Regions from separate parts of the Bradyrhizobium sp. CCBAU 53415 genome, predicted to be linked through region 1. Evidence: predicted binding sites of a transcription regulator. Region 1 holds the regulator's gene; each other region holds the start of a gene.
What was found. Region 1 encodes PhoB, which activates phosphate uptake and scavenging genes when phosphate is short. Its sites were predicted from a motif close to TGTCATNNANCTGTCAT; they were not measured.
Positions count from the first base shown of each region.

Region 2: ugpB (sn-glycerol-3-phosphate ABC transporter substrate-binding protein UgpB) is a predicted target of PhoB. The motif match lies at 2,630-2,646, and genes of this name have one in related genera.
Region 3: XH87_RS17020 (acetoacetate decarboxylase) is a predicted target of PhoB. The motif match lies at 1,902-1,918, and genes of this name have one in related genera.

Region 1 covers NZ_LBJF01000002.1:297,863-303,636, reverse strand. Annotated here, with positions in the region: gene XH87_RS07745 (aspartate aminotransferase family protein) at 1-790, opposite strand, end outside; gene XH87_RS07740 (GcrA family cell cycle regulator) at 1,247-1,759, shown strand; gene phoB (phosphate regulon transcriptional regulator PhoB) at 2,104-2,811, opposite strand; gene phoU (phosphate signaling complex protein PhoU) at 2,834-3,550, opposite strand; gene pstB (phosphate ABC transporter ATP-binding protein PstB) at 3,562-4,383, opposite strand; gene pstA (phosphate ABC transporter permease PstA) at 4,380-5,225, opposite strand; gene pstC (phosphate ABC transporter permease subunit PstC) at 5,230-5,774, opposite strand, start outside.
Region 2 covers NZ_LBJF01000022.1:219,162-224,935, reverse strand. Annotated here, with positions in the region: gene XH87_RS15550 (MarR family winged helix-turn-helix transcriptional regulator) at 1-419, opposite strand, end outside; gene XH87_RS15545 (organic hydroperoxide resistance protein) at 574-999, shown strand; gene XH87_RS15540 (CaiB/BaiF CoA transferase family protein) at 1,175-2,380, shown strand; gene ugpB (sn-glycerol-3-phosphate ABC transporter substrate-binding protein UgpB) at 2,701-4,017, shown strand; gene ugpA (sn-glycerol-3-phosphate ABC transporter permease UgpA) at 4,065-4,946, shown strand; gene ugpE (sn-glycerol-3-phosphate ABC transporter permease UgpE) at 4,946-5,774, shown strand, end outside.
Region 3 covers NZ_LBJF01000023.1:246,424-252,197, forward strand. Annotated here, with positions in the region: gene XH87_RS17015 (patatin-like phospholipase family protein) at 684-1,859, opposite strand; gene XH87_RS17020 (acetoacetate decarboxylase) at 2,093-2,872, shown strand; partial or broken gene XH87_RS17025 (transporter) at 2,983-3,998, shown strand; gene XH87_RS17030 (carbohydrate porin) at 4,036-5,412, shown strand; gene XH87_RS17035 (MFS transporter) at 5,409-5,774, opposite strand, start outside.

The sequences.
Region 1 (5,774 bases):
CGTCGGCGGTGGCGAGCACCGCGCCGATCGGGAAACCGCCACCGAGCGCCTTCGCCAGCGACATCACGTCGGGCACGACGCCGGTGCGCTTGTAGGCAAAGAGTTCGCCGGTGCGGCCCATGCCGGTCTGCACCTCGTCGAAGGCGAGCAACAGGCCGCGCTCATTGCAGAGCTCGCGCAGTGCCTTGAGGAAGGCGGGAGGCGCAGAACGAACACCGCCCTCGCCCTGGATCGGCTCGATGAGAATGCCGGCGGTATGCGGGCCGATCGCCTTCTTCACAGCTTCCAGGTCGCCATGCGGCACCTGGTCGAAGCCGTCCATCGGCGGACCGAAGCCCTCGAGATATTTTGCAGATCCGGTAGCGGCGAGCGTTGCCAGCGTGCGGCCGTGGAAGGCGCCCTCGAAGGTGATCATGCGATAGCGCTCGGGATGCCCCTTGGAGAAGTGATGATGGCGGACCAGCTTGATCACGCCTTCCAGCGCCTCGGCGCCGGAATTGCAGAAGAACACGAAGTCGGCAAAACTCTCGTTGCAGAGGCGGCTTGCGAGCTTCTCGCCGTCGGGGCTCTGGAACAGGTTCGACATGTGCCAGAGCTTCGTCGCCTGCTCCTGCAGCGCCTTGACCAGCGCGGGATGAACATGGCCGAGCGCATTCACCGCCACGCCCGAGGTGAAATCGAGATAGCGATCCCCATTGGTCGCGACCAGCCAGCAGCCTTCGCCGCGCTCGAAACCGAGGTCGGCCCTGGCGAAAACGGGGAGCAAATGCGGCGCGGCGCTGTTGGTCATGACGTCACTTGAATGTTGCGGACGGCGTGAAGCGTGCATTGCGCAACGCACCATTGCCCGGCCCGGAAAACGAAACGTGCCGCCTTTTAAGGGCGGCACGTGACGCTATCTTATGCCTGACAAGACGGGTGTCAATGCCGCCCGGAAAGCCTCGCGAAACGCTGAATCCGTAGTCTTGCGGTGCCGGTTTTGCGGGTTTTCACCACGGAACATGTGGAAGCGAGCCGGCGGACTCTTGCGCGGGAGTCACGCCATATTGTAGCGTTTGGACTGTCAGATACGATATCTCGTGCAGCGGTTCTGATCCCAAGAGTCCTCATGTACCGGCGTAAACGTTCGGGCGTCTTTGGTGCGCCCGGCGAGCCTTAAGGGATTCTGGCGGCACGGGTTTTCAAGGCTTAGGCATTCGCTGCGAAGGCTCCAGGATGGCAGGCTCGCAGCGAGGGAAAGGGTGCAATGACGGTTTTGACCTGGTCCGATGATCGCGTCGAGCAGCTGAAAAAGCTCTGGGAGGCCGGACTTTCGGCCAGCCAGATTGCGGCGGAGCTCGGCAATGTGACCCGCAATGCCGTGATCGGCAAAGTGCACCGGCTCGGCCTGTCCGGCCGCGCCAAGAGCCCTTCTTCGGCAGCGCCCCGGCCGCGCAAGGCACGGCCCGCGCAGCACATGATGCGGGTGACCCGCCCCGTTGCGCGCGGCAACACCGCGCTGGCGCAGGCCTTCGAGGTCGAGGTGGAGGCCGAGCCGGTCACCTACGACAACGTGGTGCCGATGAGCCAGCGACTGTCGCTGCTGGAATTGAACGAGGCGACCTGCCACTGGCCGGTCGGCGATCCCTCGAGCCCGGATTTCTTCTTCTGCGGCGGCAAGGCGCTGTCCGGCCTGCCCTACTGCGCCCAGCATTCGCGCGTGGCCTATCAGCCGGCGGCAGATCGCCGGCGCGCACCGGCCAAGCCGGGAACGCGGTAGGTTATCAGCGCGCCTCGTCAGCCGGCGCGCGAAAACGGCTCAACACATCGGATGTCGTCCCTGCCTGGTGCGCAATTGCGCACGGGGCGCAGGGACCCATAATCCCGGGGCGCTGTCATTGCACGGGATGATCACTCCGAGTCTTCGCCAAACCACTTCCTGTGGTTATGGGTCTCTGCGTTCGCAGGGACGACACTGAGAGTGTGATTGCACTACGCCAAACCAAAGTCTGCAAACCTTAGACTAAAGCGCGATGCGATCAGGATGAATCGTCATCGCGCTGTAGGTCGTCGTTTAAGCATGATCTTTTCGGAAAACCGCTGCGCACTTTTCCGGATCATGCTTTAGGTCTGCTCCGCCTTCGCAAAGCGATCGTCGAGCGCATAACCGGCGCCGCGGACGGTGCGGATCGGGTCCTGCTCGCGGCCGAGATTGAGCAGCTTGCGGAGACGACCGATATGAACGTCGACGGTGCGTTCATCGATGTAGATGTCGCGGCCCCAGACGCTGTCGAGCAGTTGCTCGCGCGAGAACACCCGGCCGGGATGCTCCAGGAAGAACTCCAGCAGGCGATATTCGGTCGGGCCGAGGTCGATCGGCCGGCCCGAACGCGCGACGCGGCGCTTGTCACGGTCGAGCTCGATGTCGCCATAGGCGAGCACCGTGGCGAGCCGCTCGGGGCTCGCGCGCCTGAGCAGACCCTTCACGCGCGCCAGCAGTTCCGGCACCGAGAATGGCTTGACGATATAGTCGTCGGCGCCGGTCGCAAGTCCCCGCACCCGCTCGCTCTCCTCGCCGCGGGCGGTGAGCATGATGATCGGCAGCTGCTTGGTCTCGGAGCGGGTGCGCAGCCGCCGGCACAGCTCGATGCCTGACAGGCCCGGCAGCATCCAGTCGAGCACGATCAGATCGGGAATGTGCTCCTTGAGGCGGGTGTCGGCGTCATCGCCGCGCATCACCGTCTCGACGTCATAGCCGTCGCCTTCGAGGTTGTAACGGAGAAGCTCGGTGAGAGCTTCCTCGTCCTCAACCACCATAATGCGTGCGCCCATGGTACCGTCGCTCCTTAAGTCTTCAGGTATTCGGTATCGTCGTGGCGAACGTGGTCATGTCGCCCTTCGGCCGCTTGTCGGTGATGGCCTGGCCCTCGATCATGTAGAACACGGTCTCGGCGATGTTGGTGGCATGGTCGCCGATCCGCTCGATGTTCTTGGCACAGAACATCAGGTGGATGCAGAACGAGATGTTGCGCGGATCCTCCATCATGTAGGTGAGGAGCTCGCGGAACAGCGAGGTGCAGATCGCGTCGACTTCCTCGTCGCCCTTCCACACCGCCATCGCCGCCGGCAGGTCGTGAGCGGCATAGGCGTCCAGCACCGACTTGACCTGCTGCTGCACGAGATCGGTCATGTGCTCCAGGCCGCGGAACAGCTTGAGCGGATGGAAGTCGGTCTCCAGCGCGGCGACGCGCTTGCCCATGTTCTTGGCGAGGTCGCCGATGCGCTCGAGATCGGTCGCAACGCGCATGGCGCCGACGATCTCGCGCAGGTCGACCGCCATCGGCTGGCGGCGGGCGATGGTGAGCACCGCGCGCTCCTCGATGCGCTTCTGCAGCATGTCGAGATCGGCGTCGGTGGCGACGACGCGCTGGCCGAGCGCGACGTCGCGGCGGATCAGCGCGTCGACGGAATCGACGATCATGCGCTCGGCGATCCCGCCCATTTCGGCGACCAGGCGGGTGAGCTCCTGGAGGTCGGTGTCAAAAGCCTTTGCGGTATGTTCAGTACCCATGTCCCGTCTCCTCAGCCGAACCGGCCGGTGATGTAATCCTGCGTTCGCCGGTCGGTCGGCGACGTGAAGATCTTGCTGGTGTCGTCGAACTCGATCAGCTCGCCAAGATACATGAAGGCGGTCTTGTCGGAGACGCGCGCGGCCTGCTGCATGTTGTGGGTGACGATCGCGATCGTGTAGTTCTCGGACAGTTCCTGGATCAGCTCCTCGACCTTGGCGGTCGAGATCGGATCGAGCGCCGAGCAGGGCTCGTCGAACAGGATCACCTCGGGGCGCACCGCGACGGTGCGGGCGATGCACAGGCGCTGCTGCTGGCCGCCCGAGAGCGACAGGCCGGAGGCGTTGAGCTTGTCCTTGACCTCGTTCCACAGCGCGCCGCCGCGCAGCGCCTTCTCGACGCGATCGTCCATCTCGGACTTCGAGATCTTCTCGTAGAGGCGGATGCCGAAGGCGATGTTCTCGTAGATCGTCATCGGGAACGGCGTCGGCTTCTGGAACACCATGCCGACCCGGGCGCGCAGCAGATTGAGGTCGAGCTTGGGGTCGAGAATGTTGGTCTGGTCGAGCAACAGCTGGCCGGTGGCGCGCTGGCCCGGATAGAGGTCGTACATCCGGTTGAAGATGCGCAGCAGGGTCGACTTGCCGCAGCCGGACGGGCCGATAAAGGCCGTGACGCGATTGGTACCCAGCGCCAGATTGATGTTCTTCAGCGCATGGTGCTCACCGTAGTAGAAATTGAGGTTGCGCGCGGTGACCTTGGCAGGCGCCTCGGGCAGCGGCTGCGAGCCGGGATGAACGGTCGGCGCGCTTACGGAAATAGACATTTCACTCATTTTGCGGTCCTCTCGGCACCAAGGATGCGGGCGCCAATGTTCAGGGCAAGCACAGTCAGGGTGATCAGCAGCGCCCCGCTCCAGGCGAGTTGCTTCCAGTAGGCGTAGGGGCTCTGCACGAAGTTGTTGATGGTCACCGGCAAGTTGGCCATCGTCTTGTCCAGGCTCAGGCTGAAGAACTGGTTGGACAGCGCGGTGAACAGCAGCGGCGCGGTCTCGCCGGCGACGCGGGCGGTGGCGAGCAGCACGCCGGTGATGAGGCCGGAGCGCGCCGCACGGTAGGCGATGCGCTTGATCACCAGCGAACGCGGCAGACCGAGTGCGCTGGCGGCTTCACGCAGCGGGTTCGGCACCAGCAGCAGCATGTCCTCCGTGGTGCGCACCACGACGGGGATCACGATCACGGCGAGCGCCAGCGCGCCGGCGATTGCCGAGAAGCCTCGCATCGGCACCACGACCGCACCATAGATGAACAGGCCGATGATGATCGAGGGCGCCGACAAGAGGATGTCGTTGATGAAACGGATCACCGAGGTCAGCTTGTCGTTGCGGCCGTATTCGGCGAGATAGGTACCGGCGAACATGCCGAGCGGCGCGCCGATGCCGACACCGATCACGGTCATGATCAGCGAGCCGACGATGGCGTTGCGCAGGCCGCCCTCGCTCGATCCGGGCGGCGGCGTGTCTGCGGTGAAGACCTGAAGGTTGAGCCCGGCCAGACCGTTGTAGAGCAGCGTGATCAGGATCAGCGCGAGCCAGGTGACGCCGAAGGCGGCGGCTGCGATGCAGAGGCCGCGTATGACGATGTCCCAGCGGCGGCGGCGCGAATAGATCGGGTTCATGGCTTCACTTTCCGGCCTTGGTTTCCAGGCGCATCAGCATCAGCCGCGCGGCCGCGAGCACGAAGAACGTCAGCACGAACAGCAGCAGACCGAGCAGGATCAGGCCGGACTGGTGCAGGCCGTCGCTCTCGGCGAACTCGGATGCGATCGCCGCTGAGATCGTGGTGCCCGGGGCGAAGATCGACGAGGAGATGCGGAACGAATTGCCGATGATGAAGGTCACGGCCATCGTCTCGCCGAGCGCGCGACCCAGCGCCAGCATGACACCGCCGATGATGCCGACGCGGGTGTAGGGGATCACCACGCTGCGCACGACTTCCCACGTGGTACAACCGACGCCGTAGGCGGCTTCCTTCAGCACCGGCGGCACCGTCTTGAACACGTCGACCGAGATCGAGGTGATGAAGGGCAGCACCATGATGGCGAGGATCAGCGAGGCGTTGAACAGGCTGAGATAGGACGGGGGACCGGCGAAGATCGCACCCAGCACAGGAACGCCGTCGAACACCCTGATCATGAAGGGCTGGAAGGTGTTGGCCAGGAACGGCC
Region 2 (5,774 bases), on a different contig from region 1:
ATTTCGTCTTTCAGCGCGACCAGTTCCGACATCGAGCAGTCCGACGCCGCCAGGATCGACTGCGGCACGCTGCGTGCCTTCTCCTTCATTGCATGGCCTTGCGGCGTCAGCGCGATCAGCACCTGGCGCTCGTCCTCGCGCGAGCGGCTGCGCCGGACGAGATGGGCGGCCTCGAGCCGCTTGAGCAGCGGCGTCAGCGTGCCCGAATCCAGAAACAGTTTCTCGCCGATGTCCTTGACCGGCACGTCGTCGCGCTCCCACAGCACCAGCATCACCAGATATTGCGGATAGGTCAGGCCGAGCCGGTCGAGCAGCGGCTTGTAGACGCGGTTGAACGCATGCGCGGCGGAATAGACCGCGAAGCAGATCTGGTTGTCGAGCCGCAGCGGCGCGTCCGCTGCCGATGATTTCCGGGCCATTGGAGAATCTCACGAGGTTCAGCCGCATTGTGGGGCCGGTCGGCGGCACATTCAATTGCAAACAATTAAATGTGAGACGTCACATTTTCAATTGCGCACAATCTAATTGCCTGCAATAAAGACCGCACCCCATCCCGGGACGCAGGAGACCACAATGTCCGTGAACGTGCTCTACAAGACCAGCGCCAAGGCGACCGGCGGCCGCGACGGCCACGCTGCGACCCTCGACGGCGCGCTCGACGTCAAGCTCACCACGCCGAAGGAGCTCGGCGGTGCCGGCGGCGCCGGCAACAATCCCGAACAGCTGTTTGCGGCCGGCTATGCCGCCTGCTTTATCGGCGCGATGAAGTTCGTGGCTTCGCAGGGCGGCCCGAAAGTCCCCCCCGACACCTCCGTCACCTCCACCGTCGGCATCGGCCCGCGCTCGGAAGGCGGCTTCGGTCTCGACATCGATCTGGCCGTCTCGCTGCCGGGCCTTGCCCGCGCTGAGGCCGAGGCGCTGGTCGCGAAGGCCCACCAGGTGTGCCCGTACTCCAATGCCACGCGCGGCAATGTCGACGTTCGCCTGACGGTCGTCTGACCGGAACGGCGGATGGGCTGGCCCGGGATCCCCCACGGGCCGGCCGCTTCGCTGTTTTGCCACGCCGCGGGATTGACGCGCGCCGGTGCATGCGGCCCTACGCCCGGAGCCATTGCTGCCCCTGGCAAACCTCGCTAGGCCTGTGATCAAGCGTCGACACAGGAGAAGCGAAGGCATGAGTTCTGAAGCCGCCACAGGTGCCATGAGCGGATTGCGCGTCATCGATCTCACGCGGGTCCTCGGCGGTCCCTACTGCACCCAGATCCTCGCCGACCATGGCGCCGACGTGATCAAGGTCGAGCCGCCCGCGGGCGACGAGGTGCGCGAATGGGGCCCTCCCTTCCACGAGGAGGACGCGGCCTATTTCGTCGGCATCAACCGCAACAAGCGCTCGATCGGCCTCGACCTCGCCTCCGAGGGCGGCCGCGCAGTGCTGCTCAAGATGCTGGAGACGGCCGACGTCCTGATCGAGAATTTCAAGCCGGGCACGCTGGAGAAATGGGGCATCGGCAACGAGAGCTTGCGCGAAAAATTCCCGCGCCTCGTGCATTGCCGGATCTGCGGCTTCGGCGCCGACGGGCCGCGCGGCGGCAATCCCGGCTATGACGCCATCATCCAGGCCATGACCGGCATGATCGCGGCAACCGGCTCGCCCGAGAGTGGGCCGATGCGGATCGGCGTGCCGCTGGTCGACATCACCACCGGCCTTTATGCTGCGATCGGCATCCTGATGGCGCTGTCGGAGCGGCAACGCTCCGGCAAGGGCCAGTTCCTGGAGACGACGCTGTACGAGACCGGCCTTGCCATCATGCATCCGCACACCGCGAACTATTTCATGCATGGCAAGCCGCCCTCGCTCACCGGCAACGAGCACCCGAACCTCGTGCCTTACGCGATCTTCCCGACCAAGACCGACAACATCTTCATCGGTGTCGGCAATGACGGCACCTTCCGCAAGCTCGCCAAGGAGATCGGCAAGCCCGAGCTCGGCACCGACCCGCGCTTTGCCCGCAACAAGGACCGTATCGCCAATCGCGAGGCGCTGCGTGCCGAGCTTGCCGCGGTGTTCAGCCAGCACGAGGCCGAGCCGCTGTGCAACCGCCTGCTCGCCGCTGGCCTGCCCGCCGGCCCGGTGCAGAAGATCGACCAGGCGTTGAAGAATCCGCACACGATCTACCGTGGCGATATTATCGAGAAGGATTGGTACAAGGGCGTCGCCTCGCCGATCCGGCTCGATCGCTCAAAGCCGAGCCTGCGCCGGCTGCCGCCGAAATTCAGCCAGCACGCGGCCGAGGTGCTCGGCGAGTTCGGCTACTCCAAGGCCGAGATCGACGCGATGGTCGAGAAGGGCACGGTCTGCGGCCCCGAGCGCAAGCGGTAGTCGATCAGAACAAGTCGAGCGGCGGCGCAGGTGCGCTCCCTCTCCCGCAAGCAAGCGGGAGAGGTCAAGGGCGCCGCATCCGTTACCTCGCGTCATTCCGCGCTGACGGCGCTCTCCTTGCCTGAATGAACCAATGCCGCACTGCGGCGCGTCTACGCATGTGCACCGCGAACGGCCGCGCGCACGTCTTCGCCTATTTTCCGGCTTCCCTTTTCCAGCGCTTGCCGCTTTCGTTTCTCCCGCTTACACAGTCATGTGAACGTCATATCGCGCTGCTAGCGCAAGCGCTTCTTCAGTGACGGGCAAGGGAGGTTTTCTTGATGGCTCTTCGACATTTTGGCACGGCTGCGGCTGTTGCACTCACGGTTGGTCTCGGCGCGTCGCCGGCGCTGGCTGTGACCGAAATCCAGTGGTGGCACGCGATGACCGGCGCCAACAACGACGTCATCGTCAAGCTCGCCAACGACTTCAACGCGTCGCAGACCGACTACAAGGTCGTTCCCACCTACAAGGGCAATTACGCCGACACCATGAACGCGGGCATCGCGGCGTTCCGCGCCGGCAACGCCCCACATATCATGCAGGTGTTCGAAGTCGGCACCGCGACCATGATGGCCGCGACCGGCGCCGTGAAGCCGGTCTACAAGCTGATGGCCGAGACCGGGGAGAAGTTCGATCCGAAGGCCTATCTGCCCGCGATCACCGGCTACTATTCGACCTCGAAGGGCGAGATGCTGTCCTTCCCATTCAACTCGTCGTCGACCGTGATGTGGGTCAACCTCGACGAGCTGAAGAAGGCCAATGTCGCGATCCCCAAGACCTGGCCCGAAGTGTTCGACGCCGCCAAGAAGCTGCACGACAACGGCCATCCCACCTGCGGCTTCTCCAACTCATGGGTGACCTGGGTCAATCTCGAGCAGCTCTCCGCCTGGCATAACGTGCCGCTCTCGACCAAGGCCAACGGCCTCGACGGCTTCGATACCGTGCTCGAGTTCAACGGCCCGGTCCAGGTCAAGCACCTCGAGAAGCTGGTCGAGCTCCAGAAGGACAAGACCTACGACTATGCCGGCCGCACCAACACCGGCGAAGGCCGCTTCACCTCGGGCGAATGCCCGCTCTACCTGACCTCGTCGGCCTTCTTCGGCAACGTCAAGGCGCAGGCCAAGTTCAACTTCACCGCGGTGCCGATGCCCTATTATCCCGACGTCAAGGGCGCGCCGCAGAACTCGATCATCGGCGGCGCTTCGCTCTGGATCATGGGCGGCAAGTCGGCTGAAGAATACAAGGGTGTGGCGAAGTTCCTGACCTTCCTCTCCGATACGGATCGTCAGGTCTATATTCACAAGTCGTCCGGCTATCTCCCGATCACCAAGGCGGCTTACGCGAAGGCCAAGGCGGAAGGGTTCTACAAGGACCAGCCCTATCTCGAGACCCCGCTGCTCGAATTGACCAACAAGGAGCCGACCGAGAATTCGCGCGGCCTGCGCCTCGGCAACATGGTGCAGCTGCGCGACGTCTGGTCGGAGGAGATCGAGCAGGCGCTGGCCGGCAAGAAGACCGCCAAGCAGGCGCTCGACGCCGCCGTCGAGCGCGGCAACACGATGCTGCGGCAGTTCGAAAAGACCGCCGTGAAGTAAGGCGATCAGCGGCAGGCCGGTACCCCGGCCTGCCGCCTCGGGGCATCATGCAAAAGCAAGCCATTTTCCAATCCAAGCTGTTGCCCTACGCGCTGGTTGCGCCGCAACTCGGGATCGTCCTGATTTTCTTCTACTGGCCGGCGTTGCAGGCGGTGATCCAGTCCTTCCTGCTGCAGGACGCCTTCGGCCTGTCGACGAGCTTCGTCTGGTTCGACAATTATCTCGAGCTTCTGAAGGACCGCGCCTATTTCGAGGCGATCGTGCGGACTTTCTTCTTCTCGTTCGCGATCGCCGTTTCGTCGCTGTCGTTTGCGCTGCTGCTCGCCGTGATGGCGGACAAGCCGCTGCGCGGCTCGATGCTCTACCGCACGCTGCTGATCTGGCCCTATGCGGTCGCGCCGCCGGTCGTCGGTGTGCTCTGGATCTTCATGCTGCATCCCTCGCTGGGCGTGCTCTCGCGCTATGTGCGCGCCCTCGGCGTCGACTGGAATCCGTTGCTCGACGGCGACCAGGCCGCTGCTCTGATCATCCTCGCCGCCGCGTGGAAGCAGATCTCCTACAATTTCCTGTTCTTCCTCGCCGGCCTGCAGAGCATCCCTCGCAGCGTGCTCGAGGCCGCCGCGATCGACGGCGCGCGCCCGATGCGCAGGTTCTGGACCGTGACCTTCCCGTTGCTGTCGCCGACCATCTTCTTTCTTCTGGTCGTCAACATCGTCTACGCCTTCTTCGACACGTTCGGCATCATCGACACCATGACCCGCGGCGGCCCCGGCAAGTCGACGGAGACGCTGGTCTACAAGGTCTATTCCGACGGCCTGCTCGGCGGCAATCTCGGCAGCTCGGCGGCGCAATCGGTGATCCTGATGGTCATGGTCATCGTGCTGACGGGAATCCAGTTCCGCTTCGTCGAACGCAAGGTGACCTACTGATGGTCGAGGACGAGGGCATCAGGCGCTACGTCGCCCATTTCATCCTCTGGATCGGGATCGCGATCGTCGCGTTCCCCGTCTACATCGCGATCGTCGCCTCGACCCAGGACAACGCGCTGATTGCGAACGGGCAGATGTCGCTGCTGCCCGGCGGTCATTTCTTCGATACCTACTACCAGACGATCTTCGTCGGCACGAGCGGCTCGACCCGCGAGCCGGTCGGCAACATGATGCTGAACTCGCTGGTGATGGCGCTGCTGATCGCGGTCGGCAAGATCGCGATCTCGATCATCTCGGCCTATGCGATCGTGTATTTCCGCTTTCCGTTCCGGATGCCGATCTTCTGGCTGATCTTCATCACCTTGATGCTGCCGGTCGAGGTCCGCATCTATCCGACCTACAAGATCGTCGCCGACCTGCACATGCTCGACAGCTATGCCGGCCTGTCGCTGCCGCTGATCGCATCGGCCACGGCGACGCTGCTGTTCCGCCAGTTCTTCATGACGGTGCCGGACGAATTGCTGGAGGCCTCGCGCATCGACGGCGCCGGCCCGTTGCGCTTCTTCTGGGATACGCTGCTGCCGCTGTCGCGCACCAACATGGCGGCACTGTTCGTGATCCTGTTCATCCTCGGCTGGAATCAATATCTCTGGCCGCTGCTGATCACCACGCGCGACGACATGCAGACCATCCAGATCGGCATCCGCAAGATGATCACCACCACGGACGCGTTGACCGAATGGCCGATCGTGATGGCGACGGCCGTTCTCGCGATGCTGCCGCCGGTCCTTGTCGTCGTCGTGATGCAGAAGCTGTTCGTGCGCGGAC
Region 3 (5,774 bases), on a different contig from region 1:
CGACCGGGGTCTGTGCGTCAAGTCTTGCGGTGATGTGTGTTGCCCGACCGGGCGCGCACGTCAGCCATCCGCGAGGCGACGGGGGCAATAGTGCATCGCTCCCCGGGGAGAGCGCGACATAAGCCGTAAGACCATCCGCGCAGGGAAGGCCGGTCGCTCGGCTGCACCTGTAGTCCACCCCGTGCGCGTCTTGCTCGCACACGGGACCGCGGGTGCCAGCCGCGCCCGGCCTTCCCTGCGCCCTTTCTTGCGAGATGGGGCAACGAAGAGAGCAAAGCTCGGGCGAAATGAGTCGCGAGAATGCGAGGCCGTGTCTGCAGATCAAGTGTCAGTTGGGCAATCGCGATGGTGCAACTTGCTCCGTCATTGCGAGCGGAAGCGAAGCGATCCAGAATCTCTCCGCGGAGGCAGTCTGGATTGCTTCGTCGCTTCGCTCCTCGCAATGACGGATTGTGTGGCTATGACGCGCATCCCTCTCGTGTCCCGGACGCGCTGCAGCGTTCTTGCGCTGCTGCGCAGAGCCGGGACCCAGCGGGCTACAGCACGTGCTGCAACATAGGCCCCGGCTCTGCAGCGCATCACTTCGTGCTGCGCAGCGTCCGGGGCACGAGAGCGGAGTTTGGCGCGAAACTGTTTCCACATCGTCATTGCGAGCGGCACTCGCAATGACGAGGAGGATGGAGTTACGCGCTCTCCGTTTCCCGGTGCACGTCGTGCACCACGAGGCCCATGCCTTGCTCCGGCATCTTTATCCAGTCGCGGCGCTTCAGGGTGCGCTTGGTGTCTTCATAGCCGCTGGTCCAGTGCTCGCGCGTCGAGGTGCCCGAGAACTCGTGGTCCTTGGCGTCGCCCTCATAGGCCTTCTGCTGGTAGATCAGATGCAGGATCGCGATCTCCGGCATGTTGCGCAGGCTCGCCTTGAGCTTGCGCTCCTCCTCGGAGAGCTGCTCGTCCGGCAGCTTCGCCAGCGCCTTGTAGAGCAGGACCTTGAGATTGTGCGTGCGGCGATAGACGTCGGTGTTGTGGCGCGTGCGCGAGGAGTACATGATGTCCTTGTGGCGGGCCATCACGTCCTGGATGGAGCGCGGCAGCACGCCCCGCGCGCTGAACAGGTCGACCTGGAACACCAGCGAATTGAGCGAATCCTCCTGGTCGAGCAGATGCTGGAGCGGCGTGTTGGAGACGATGCCGCCGTCCCAGAAATGATCGGTGCCGATCCGCACCATCGGCAGCGCCGGGGGCAGGGCGCCGGAAGCCATGACGTGCTCCGGCTCGATCTCGTCATGGGCGTTGTCGAAATAGATGAAATTGCCCGAGAGCACGTTCACCGCGCCGACCGCGAAACGGACTTTCTTCTCGTTGATGAGATCGAAGTCGACCAGCTCGAGCAGGCTCTCCTTGAGCGGCATCGTGTCGTAATAGCTGGTCGCGGTCCGCGCGCCGACCGGGCTGAACCAGGGATTGACCTGGTGCGGGGTGAAGAAGCCGGGCTGGCCCAGCGCCGACGTCATCCACGCGCTGGTGAGATTGCGCCACTGGCGGAAGACGTCGCCATCGGGCGTGTAGTGCCAGATCTTGCGGTTGGTGATGCGCTCCCAGAAGATGCGCAGCGCATCGAGCCGCTTCTCCGGCCTGTTGCCGGCGATGATGGCGGAGTTGATCGCGCCGATCGAGACGCCGCAGGCCCAGTCCGGCTCGATGCCGGCCTCGTGCAGCGCCTGGTAGACGCCGGCCTGATAGGCGCCGAGAGCGCCGCCGCCTTGCAGCACCAGCGCGACCCGGTCGCAGCGCTCGGGACGCCAGCCCCGCGCGGGCGGCTGATGAGTCGAATGCATCGGTTGCGACGTGCGGGCGTCCATGCTGGTGCCTCCCTGCGTATTCTCAAACGATTGCGTCCTGCGGTGACGGCGTGATGACAAGGTCGGCGCCGATGCATCGGCTGCATGCACGGTGGCTGCAACGGAATGGCCGCGGGTCATGCGCCTGACGGAAATCCATCACATCGCAGTCAATGAGGCCGGCTAGCAATTTGCGTCGCCGCATGATGCTGCCGGGCCGGCATCGGAGACATCGCACAGCAGGAGAACAACCGATGCGCAGGGAAGACGTGCTGAGGCTTCCGTCCATGCCGGCCGCCGGACCGAGCTATCCGGCCGGGCCCTATCGCTTCGTCAACCGCGAATTCCTTGTCATCACCTACGAGACCGATCCGGAACTGATCCGCGCCGGCCTGCCTGAGCCGCTGGAGCCGGTCGAGCAGCCGATCGTGCATTACGAATGGATCAAGATGCCGGATTCCTCCGGCTTCGGCAGCTACACCGAGTCCGGCCTCGTCATTCCCGCACGCCTCAACGGCGAGGAGGTCAACTTCGTCTCCCAGATGTACCTGGACGACGATCCGCCGATCGCGGCGGGCCGCGAGATCTGGGGCTTTCCGAAGAAGTACGCACATCCAAAACTCGAGATCGTCAAGGATACGCTGACAGGCACGCTGGAATATGCCGGCCAGCTCGTCGCGATGGGCACCATGGGCTACAAGCACGAGAGCATGGCCGGCAACGGCGATCTCACCCGCGCCACGCTGTCGAAGACGCAGATCAATCTGAAGATGATCCCAGGGGTCGACGGCCGCCTCGAAGTCTGCCAGCTCGTGGCCATCAACCTCACCGACATCGTGCCGAGGGGCTCCTGGATGGGACCCGGCCGATTGCATCTGGTGCCGCACGTGAATGCGCCGGTTGCGGATTTCCCGGTCCGCCGCTGCCTCGGCGCGCATCATTACATCGCCGACCTGACGCTGCCGTTCGGTCGCGTCGTCCATGACTACATCAGGGAAGCCGAGGCCGCCGCAACCGGCCTGGCCGCGGAGTAGGGTCCATCATCAAACTGTAACACTGGCGTAATTGAGTACCCGCGTGGGTCCGGAAGACGCCGTCGGCTATCCTCCGGATACGAGGCATCTGTTGATGGTTGGGGTTGGCCATGGTTGAGCCGGCGAAGCTTGTCAGCGCGCTGTCGAACGCTGACCCCGCCATTCCCGGCCTCGTCTGGGCGTTCCGCCTGCACAGCGACGGCAGCGCCGAGGCGCTCCCGATCGACCGGCCGATCGAGTTCAGTCATGACGGCCGTCTCTGGCTGCATTTCAATCTGACCGACGCGCGCGTTCGGCCGTGGATCGCGGCATCACAACTGCCGCAGCTGGCGCGCGAGCTATTGCTGTCGAACGATACCTTCCAGCAGCTTCACGTCATCGATCACTGCGTCTATGGCGTGTTCTCCGACCTCGTGCGCGAGATCGGCAGTCCAACGGAGGAGACCGCGTTCCTGCACTTTGCCATGACCGAGCGCCTCCTGGTCAGCGGCCGCCATCAGGCGCTCTGCTCGGCGGATGCGACGCGCCGCGTGCTCGAAGGTGGCTACCGCGTCGACAATGTCGCCCATCTCCTGGAGAAGATCGTCGACGAGGTCGCCGACACGCTCGACAGGATGGCCGACACGCTCGGGCAGGAGATCGACGACATCGAGGAACGCATCCTCGCCGACGATGCGAGGCCGGAGATGCGCCGCAATCTCGGCCGGCTGCGCCGGACCTGTGTCAGGTTGCATCGGCAGCTCACCGGCCTGCGCGTGCTGTTCCACCGCCTCGACCAGAAGGACACCGATCACCTGTCGCCGGCGTTGCGCATCCGCGCCGGCAAGCTGGCGCAGCGGCTCGACGGCCTCGATCACGACATCGTCGAGCTGCGCGAGCGCAGCCGGCTGCTCGAGGAGGAGCTGCGCTTCAAGAACGAGGAGGAAAGCAACCGCCACCTCCATACCTCTCGATCGTGACCTCGCTGCTGCTGCCGCCGACGCTGGTCACCGGCATCTTCGGCATGAACACCAAGGGCCTGCCGCTCACCGAAGTCGAGACTGGATTCCTCTGGGCGGCGGTGCTGATGGCTTCCTCGGTTGCTGCGGCCTACCTCTTCATGCGGCGGGCGGGCATCTTCAAGTAGCGTATCGATCGTGAGTTGGCTTGCCGAGAGAGCTCCGTTGCGACGCGCGGCCACGATTGCGCTGGCGTGCACGGCGGGGAGTACCAGTGCATTTGCCGGCGCCAAGGATGAGAGCGCGGCTGCATGGCTGTTCCCGAAATGGTTCAACGAGTGGCATGACGGCCTCGCCGACAAGGGCCTGAATTTCGGTGCGATCTATATCGCGGACAATATCGCCAACGCCACGGGTGGCGTGAAGCGCGGCGCCATCCATTTCGGACGCCTCGACCTCTCGGTCGATGCCGATCTCGACAAGCTGGTCGGCTGGACCGGCGGCCGCTTCTACGCCAATGCCTTCGTGATCTACGGCCGCGGACTCTCCCGCAACAACGTCCAGAACCTCGCCACCATCAGCGAGAGCGAGGCGCTGCCCGATCAGCGGCTCTACAACGCCTATGTCGAGCAGAGCTTCTTCAATGATCGCCTGAACATCAGGGCAGGCCAGCAGGCGGCCGACGTCGAGTTCTTCGACAGCCAGACCGACGATCTCTTCGTCAACGGCACCTTCGGCTGGCCGGCCATCAAGGCGAGCAACCTCCCGGCCGGCGGCCCGGCGCCGCCGATCGCGGTGCCCGGAATCCGCATCAAGGCTGTGTTGACGGACAGGGTCACCGCCTATGGCGCGGTGTTCAATGGGGATCCGTCGGGCCCGGGCGATATCGATCCGCAGCTGCGCGACCATCATGGTCTGGCCTTCCGCGTCAACGATCCGCCCTGGTTGATCGGACAGGTCCGCTTCAACTACGATATCGATGTCGGCGACCGCCCGCTCGCCGGCAATTTCACGCCGGGCGCATGGAAGCACTATGGCTCGTTCGACAGCCAGCGCTTGACTGCGGAGGGCTTCTCGATCGCGGATCCCGGCGGCAGCGGCATCCCGGCGAAACTTCGCGGCAATTACGGCATCTTCGCCGTGATCGAGCAGGTGCTCTATCGCCCGCCGTCGGTGACCGAGACCAGCACCTCGGCCTCGCTCCCGGGCGTCACGGCGTTCGGCCGCATCGCTTACAGCCCGCCGGACCGCAATCTGATCGATCTGTACATGGACGGCGGCATCGGCTTCGTTGGCTTCACGCCGGGCCGGCCGCTCGACCGCTTCGGGGTGGCGATGGCCTATATGCGGATATCGAACACCGCGCGCAATCTCGATCTCGACACGCAGGCCTTCGCCGGCATCCGGAGTCCGGTGCGCAGCACCGAGACCCTGATCGAGATGATCTACGAGGCGCACATCAAGCCGGGCTGGCTGGTCGCGCCGTACTTCCAGTATGTGCTCCGTCCCTCCGGCGGCATCCCGAATCCGAACGATCCGGCCGGAGTTTCGCGGATCGGTGACGCCGCCGTGTTCGGCGTCACCACCACGATCAGGTATTAGGCCGTCGCCGGCTGGAGTTTCGGCTGCCGGGACAGCGCCAGCACGATCAGGGCAGCGAACACGCAGAGCGCGCCGGCGATGAAGAACGCCGGCAGGTAGCTCTGATAGACCGTCCGCGAGAAACCGGCTCCGAACGCGGCCGTGCCTGCGCCGAGCTGATGGCCGGCGAAGATCCAGCCGAACACCAGATTGGCGCGCTCGGGCCCGAATTTCTGCGCGGTGAGGCGCACCGTCGGCGGCACCGTGGCGATCCAGTCGAGACCATAAAACATCGCGAAGACGGAGAGGCCGTAGAACGAGAAATCGCTGAAGGGCAGGAAGATCAGCGAGAGCCCGCGCAGGCCGTAGTACCAGAACAGGAG